Linked DNA regions of Bdellovibrio bacteriovorus. The protein of the gene in region 1 interacts with the protein of each later gene in a pairwise test. Links are inferred from orthologs where the notes say so. Each region holds a gene or a part of one and is shown on either strand. Other genes may lie near its edges.

Evidence for each region.
Region 2: the proteins of B9G79_RS06910 (region 1) and recA interact in binary tests that used the Bacillus subtilis proteins (3 or more experiments, as listed by UniProt). The link is inferred for Bdellovibrio bacteriovorus from one-to-one orthologs.

The regions. Positions count from the first base shown.
Region 1 is NZ_CP020946.1:1,436,738-1,440,013, forward strand. What follows is about bases 273-3,230. They hold B9G79_RS06910 (DNA-processing protein DprA), read left to right. Parts: upstream 273-1,256; coding sequence 1,257-2,204; downstream 2,205-3,230. Other genes in these bases: B9G79_RS06905 (LysM peptidoglycan-binding domain-containing protein), read left to right, coding at 273-1,212; lptF (LPS export ABC transporter permease LptF), read right to left, coding at 2,377-3,230. In the rest of the region: more of B9G79_RS06905, read left to right, coding at 1-272; more of lptF, read right to left, coding at 3,231-3,276. UniProt on the Bacillus subtilis protein: Protein that helps load RecA onto ssDNA during transformation. Binds cooperatively to circular ssDNA, is able to bridge different segments of DNA. Favors the loading of RecA onto SsbA- or SsbB-coated ssDNA and formation of RecA-DNA filaments.
Region 2 is NZ_CP020946.1:3,286,328-3,289,618, reverse strand. Bases 294-3,266 are described here. They hold recA (recombinase RecA), read left to right. Parts: upstream 294-1,243; coding sequence 1,244-2,290; downstream 2,291-3,266. Other genes in these bases: B9G79_RS15775 (glyoxalase superfamily protein), read left to right, coding at 3,023-3,266; B9G79_RS15780 (DUF488 domain-containing protein), read left to right, coding at 2,445-2,795; B9G79_RS15790 (CinA family protein), read left to right, coding at 655-1,140; B9G79_RS15795 (phosphatidylglycerophosphatase A family protein), read left to right, coding at 294-658. Also shown: B9G79_RS15800 (GNAT family N-acetyltransferase), read left to right, coding at 1-118; more of B9G79_RS15795, read left to right, coding at 242-293; more of B9G79_RS15775, read left to right, coding at 3,267-3,291. UniProt on the Bacillus subtilis protein: Multifunctional protein involved in homologous recombination, DNA repair and competence.

The DNA.
Region 1 (3,276 bases):
GAAATCTATCAGGTGCAGAAAGGCGACACGCTGTGGGGGATCTCCACAACGTTCTTCGGTGATCCGAATTTCTGGCCGAAAATTTGGTCTTTGAACAACGGCGCGGTTTTGAATCCGCACGAAATTGATCCGAAGATGAATATTCAGTTCTTCCCTGGAACGGCGGATGAAGCGCCGACTCTGGATCTGGCGGCGGCTGATACTGCGGGCAAAGCGGATGGCACTGTGGTGACGGACGTGAAGCCGGAAGCGGGAGCCAAGGGTGATGCCGTGGTGTTGCCGCGTGGAAAAAAACGTGCTCCGCTGCTGAAGAATCTTCCCAATAGTCTGCCATCCTATCGCATGGGCGCGATGAATGACCCGAAGGTGGAACTTCAGATTGAGCTGCCGAAAAACCAGTTCCCTATTGCTCCTGAGTATCTGGAATACTATCTGGCGGACGCTCCGGTTCAGGGGGTTGGTCGTGTGACGGCTACTGAAATGGATATGAAGACGGCTGGTGAGTTCCAGTACATCTATGTGCGCTTGGACAGCAATGGCGGCAAAGACTTTGTGGCCCAGAAAAACCTGACTATGGTGAAAGACCCTTTGGTGAAAGACCGTCAGGGGCAAATGGTCGAGCTGCAGGGTGAAATCGAAGTTCTGGAAAAAGTGAACGACCAGCAGAATATCTACCGCGCGATTGTGAAAAAAGCCATTCAGCCGGTGGACGTGGGCGCGATCCTGACGCCAGGAAAACTGCCGATGATTGATCCAACGCCGTCGGGGCTGGTGTCCGGCGTGGGGGCAAAAATCATGGGCGGGCAGTTCGATAAAAAGCGCAACATCTTTGGTAACAGCACTCTGGTGTTCCTGGATGGTGGTTCTGCTTCGGGGCTGCAGGAAGGCCAGACGCTGTCGGTGTTTGCGGATGAGCGTGTACGCAACAAGAAAAACGAAGCGGTGATGAATGACCGCGTGGTGGGCTCGGTGAAGATCGTGCGTGTGTCGCCAAACTTTGCCACCGCATACGTGATCAAAGCTTCCGACAACATCCTGGTGGGCGACTATGTCGGCAAGCCGGTGGTTCAGGCCATGCGTGAAGCTCCGGTGGTTGAAGCTCCGGCCAAGGTGGATGAGGATTTTGAAAAGGAATTTGAAGATGCACCGAGCACTCCGGCAGAAGCTCCGTCGCCGGATGGCGGACTGGATGATTCCGATCTTGATTTTTAAGACCCTTTCAAAAAGGCTCTGCAAATTGCAGGGCCTTTTTTCTTATGAACGATCTTTATTCCATTTCGCAAATTTTAAAAAGTCACCCGCTGTACGCCGTTGAGCGCGACGGGGTTCACGCCCTTTATCTTGAGCTGGCCCGTGCCGGAAGGCTTGCGGCCGATCAGGTGCTGGCCGAACTTCGCCCCCGGTTTCCGGATCTGGCCGACGCCCTGGTGAAAAACCATGAGCTGTTCAAAAAACACTGCGAGGAAAGTCTGCAACTGAAAATGCAGGGGGTGAACTTTGTCGTCTATGGCGAAGTGTTGTACCCGGAACTGTGCTATCAGATGGCGGATCCGCCGCTGACCCTGAGCTATCGTGGTTCGCCCGCGTGGTTGAATGCCAAAACCCTGTCGGTGGTGGGCAGTCGGGAGCCGGCGGCGGATTCCCTGTTGTGGATGGAAAAAGAGCTGGGAGCTTTTTGCGAGCAGGAAAGGCCTTGCATCATCAGCGGCGGTGCCCGCGGTGTCGATCAAAAGGCCCACAGTGTGGCTTTGCGCAAGTTCTGCCCGACGGTGGTGGTGCTGCCATCCGGTTTGGGTGAAGTTTATCCCGCCAACTTGAAAGAGTGGATGGGGCTTGTGATTGAGCAGGGTGGTTGTTTCTTAAGTGAATATGATCATCAGCAAAAAATGCACAAACATCTCTTCCATCATCGCAACCGCCTGATCGCCGCGTTGGGGCGGGCCAGTCTGCTGGTGGAAGCCCGTCGTCGCAGTGGAACGCTGATCACCGCCCATCAGGCCGCGCAGATCGGACGACCGGTTTGGGTGGTTCCAGGTCATCCTTTGGATCCGCATTTTCAAGGCGCTCTGGATTTGTTAATGGACGGTGCGCAGGCGGTTCGCGATGCCCAAGACTTGCTCATGTTTTTCCATTCGGAAAATGCTGGTGAACAAATATCACCAGCAGGGGTAGGTGAGACAGTTGAGTCGCAACACTACCTGTAGTGGGGTTGCTAAGTGACCAAAATGCTTGGGAAAAAAATGAAATGATCTAAAAAAACCTTTTGCAAGCTCTTGGTATTGCCCCTACCATTTGAAGTAAGGGAGGGGCGATGTGGTCAGGGACGACCGTGGTAGTAAGGATGCTACTGCATCGCTCTATTTTTCAAGCCCGATCTTAGTTCCAGTTTCTTCTTAAAGTTTCCACACCCAAAGCAGCAAAAAGAACGTTCGGTGTCCAGATCGCAAGCGCCGCTGGTAAAGCACCACTGCGTGCCGCACCTTCTGCAGCCACGTACAAAATCCAATAGAAGATGATGATCCCAATACAAAGAATCATGCCTCCGGCTTTGGCGGCACGGCGGTTGGTGGTTGTTCCCAAGCCCACGCCGATCATCGCAAAGACGATACAAAGTACCGAGATGGCCCAGCGTTTGTGATACTCGCTTTGCAGAGTGCGACGGACTTCTTTGTCTTTGATGTCCTCTTTCAGGCGGTTGCGGACTTCTTCCAAAGTCAAAGAGGGTGGTGACTTGGCTTTTTCCTCGATGTTCTGTGGTTCCGAGAAGCGCACATCATAGGTGTCAAAGCTGATTTTGGTATGGGTTTTGGCCTGACGGTGGATTTCACCCTGATTCAGTTGCAGCAAAATCTCATGTCCCGGACGTGTGGGATCCGGAACAATTTCGCCGGCCTTGGCAATGATGGTCAAAGGCACGTCGCCGTTTTTCTCGTCATAGATAAAAACTTTTTTCAGCAGACCCTTGTCGGTGTTGACCTCGTTGGCGTAAATGACCATGTCAAAGAAGCCTTCGGCAAAGGTGCCTTCCTTGATGATGGCAGCGGCCTTGGTGTTGGCCAGACGGGAATAAAGAACCTCGAACTGACGATTGCCCCAGGGCGCGATGTTGAAGGACATCTGCGCGGAAATAACACCCACCAAAGTGGCCAGAACCAGGGCGGGCAGCAGCAAAGTGCCCATTGGCAGGCCCGAGGCTTTCATGGCCACGATCTCAGAATCCTGGCTGAGACGTCCATAGGTCAATAGAACCGAGAACAGCAAAGCCATCGGGAACAG
Region 2 (3,291 bases), 1.8 Mb from region 1 along the record:
CGTGATGGTCTGTCGTCGTGATAATTTCTTCGCCAAGTATTCGGCAAAACCGGGGAAACTGTGGGCGGCTTCAGTCCGGGAATCGGGGCCGGTTTCTGAACCTTCTTTAATGCTCTGACGCTTCTCATTCTGCATTGCAAGGCCTCGGGGTCCGGCGTACCTCATCGGTATGGTGACAAACTTTCTGATACAACTTGCGACTCTGTTTGGTGTGGGCCGTTTTCCTAAAGGGCCGGGCACTGTGGGCACCCTGGCGACCATTCCAATTGTCATTCTTTTAAGCAAATTGGGTCCTTTGGTTTACATGGGGGCGGTGATTTTGCTGCTCCCAGTCGGAATTGCGGCCTGCGAGGCTTACGAACGTTCCAAGGGCGGTCATGATCACAAAGAGATCGTAATTGATGAGGTTTTGGGTTTTCTGATCACCATGGTTTGGATGCCTATGACATGGCAGGCCATTTTAATCGGTTTTGCCCTGTTCAGATTGCTGGACATCACAAAGCCTTTATTCATAGGATATTTAGATAAGAAGATCCAAGGAGGACTTGGAGTGATGATCGATGACGTGGCCGCGGGGATAATTGCGAGCCTCATCATGCAAGTGATCTACACTCAAACCAATTGGTTGGGCTCTCAGATCGTGGTGATCAGTCAATGATGCCAAACGATCAGAAGCTTCAAGAACTCATTCGATCCCTTCGCGACCAAAAACTCACAGTGGGTTTTGCGGAAAGTTGTACTGGAGGTGCACTTTCGGCTTTTGTAACAGAGCAACCAGGCGTGTCCGACATATTTCTAGGCTCTGTGGTTTCTTACTCTAACGAGGCGAAGGTGGATCTTCTGGGGGTTCGTCGAGACACTCTCATGCAAGAGGGTGCGGTGAGCGAGACAGTCGCTCGTCAAATGGCGCACGGAGTGCGTCGTCAGCTTAAAACTGATTGGTCTGTGGCAATCACAGGTATCGCTGGTCCGACAGGTGGAACACCGTCAAAGCCAGTGGGCACTGTATGCTTTGCCATCGCTGGACCGGGTTTTGAAGATTCCCGAAAAGAACTCTTTTCAGGCGATCGCAAATCCATCCAGATGACTTCGGTAGACTACGCAGTGGCTTGGCTGAAAGAAGTTCTCGACAAGAAATAGTAAAAGGCCCCCGGCCTGATTTTTAAACAATAATTTGTACTCCGGCAGAGTCGGAGTGTAAAAAAGCGTCGTGGCGATAGTCACGAGAGAGAGGGAATAACAGATGGCAAACGCTACTGTAGACAACAAAGCAAACTCAGAAAAAATCAAAGCCCTTGAATTGGCTGTTTCGACTATCGAAAAGCAATTCGGTAAAGGCTCCATCATGCGTTTGGGCGCGAACGATTCTTTGGTTAAAGACGTTGAAGCGATCAGCACCGGTGCATTGAGCCTGGATATCGCTTTGGGTATCGGCGGTCTTCCAAAAGGTCGTATCGTTGAAATCTACGGACCAGAGTCTTCTGGTAAAACAACTCTGTGCTTGTCTGTTATCGCTCAAGCTCAGAAAAAAGGCGGCGTTGTTGCCTTCGTCGATGCGGAGCACGCGTTGGACGTAAACTACGCTCGTAAACTGGGTGTAAACACGGAAGATCTTCTGATCTCCCAGCCAGACACTGGTGAACAGGCTTTGGAAATCACTGAAACTCTTGTTCGCTCCGGCGCGATCGACGTATTGGTTGTCGACTCCGTAGCAGCCTTGGTTCCTCGTGCAGAGATCGAAGGTGACATGGGTGATTCCCACGTTGGTTTGCAGGCTCGTTTGATGTCCCAGGCTCTTCGTAAATTGACTGCGGCGATCAACCGTTCCAACACGCTTGTTTCTTCTGTTCGTTTGGATGTACGCCGTGTGGGCGCGATCAAAAACGGTGAAGACGTGACGGGTAACCGTACTGCGGTGAAAGTTGTTAAGAATAAAATGGCGCCTCCATTCACCAAAGTTGAATTCGATTTGATGTACGGTGAAGGTATCTCTGAAGAGGGTGACCTTCTGGATCTGGCAGTGACTGCGGGCATGGTTGAAAAATCCGGCGCATGGTTCTCTATCAATGGTGAGCGCATGGGCCAAGGCCGTGATGCTGCGAAAACCTTCCTGAAAGAGCACCCGGAATACATGACTGAACTTCGTAAGAAGATCCTTGCGGCAAACGGTATCGGCAAACTTTTGGTTGATACTAACGGCAACAACGGTGAAGACCACGAAGGCACAGAGCCAACTGAAATCGAAGCGGAAGATGCTGCTCCGAAAAAAGGTAAAAAGGGCAAGCACTAGTTCGGCCCTGCCGGCAGAGCTGTGGCTTGGCCACAGCTGAAGCAGCTTTTTAAATCTCAAAGCCCCGTTCCAAAAGGACGGGGCTTTTGTTTTTTCCCATCCCCAAAAGGTACCTGCTTACTTTTGCAGAAGCGTTGCGTAAAATTCTTATACTATGATCAAGATCAAGCGTGTGTATGAAAAGCCCAGTAAGGATGATGGTTATCGTGTGTTGGTGGATCGTCTGTGGCCTCGGGGAATTAAAAAAGAAGATTTGAAATTCAGTGAATGGCCGAAAGAAATCTGTCCCAGCACGGAGCTGCGCAAAGAGTTCGGACACAAGCCCGAAAAGTTCGGGGAGTTTCGCACAGAATACAAAAAGGAACTTAAATCCGCCGAAGCCCACGATAAACTGGCGGAGCTGGCCGAGCGGGCTCAGGATGGGAATGTGACTTTGCTGTATGCCGCCCGGGACGAAAAAACTAACCATGCGATCGTTCTGAAGGAAGTTCTGGATAAGCTTTAAGGTGCTGATTTGATTTTGGTTTTTCTCTCTTGGAAGCGGGGTTTAAGATTTCCTCTTTCGGGAATTCCGGTTTTCGATTATATTGGGTTCAAGGCTTCGCGAAAAAGCCTGCACCCGCAAAAGAGAATCTCATTTCGTGATGCGATCTAAATCGTGTCTTCAAAAAATCAAAATTAATTCTTTTGGTTGCCATGGGCGGGGACGGCGACAAGACCAAAGGATGTTCTATGTCTGTATCACGCCTTGAATCGTATCGAATCAAAGCCAAACTTTTGCAAAAAGCCAAACAGAAAGCCGGTCAGGATTTTCAGTTAAAGGATGCTTTTGCCCTGATTGCCAAGACTGCGGGTTTTGCCTCGTGGAATGATCTGAAAGCCACGCTGGAAAACCAGGTGGACTTCTGCAAGAAGGGTCACAGCGCTTACTGGAAAGTCTGGTATGCGTCTTATGACGAGGCCCGGGCCCATCTGGAATCGGATGGCGGCTATCTGTTGCC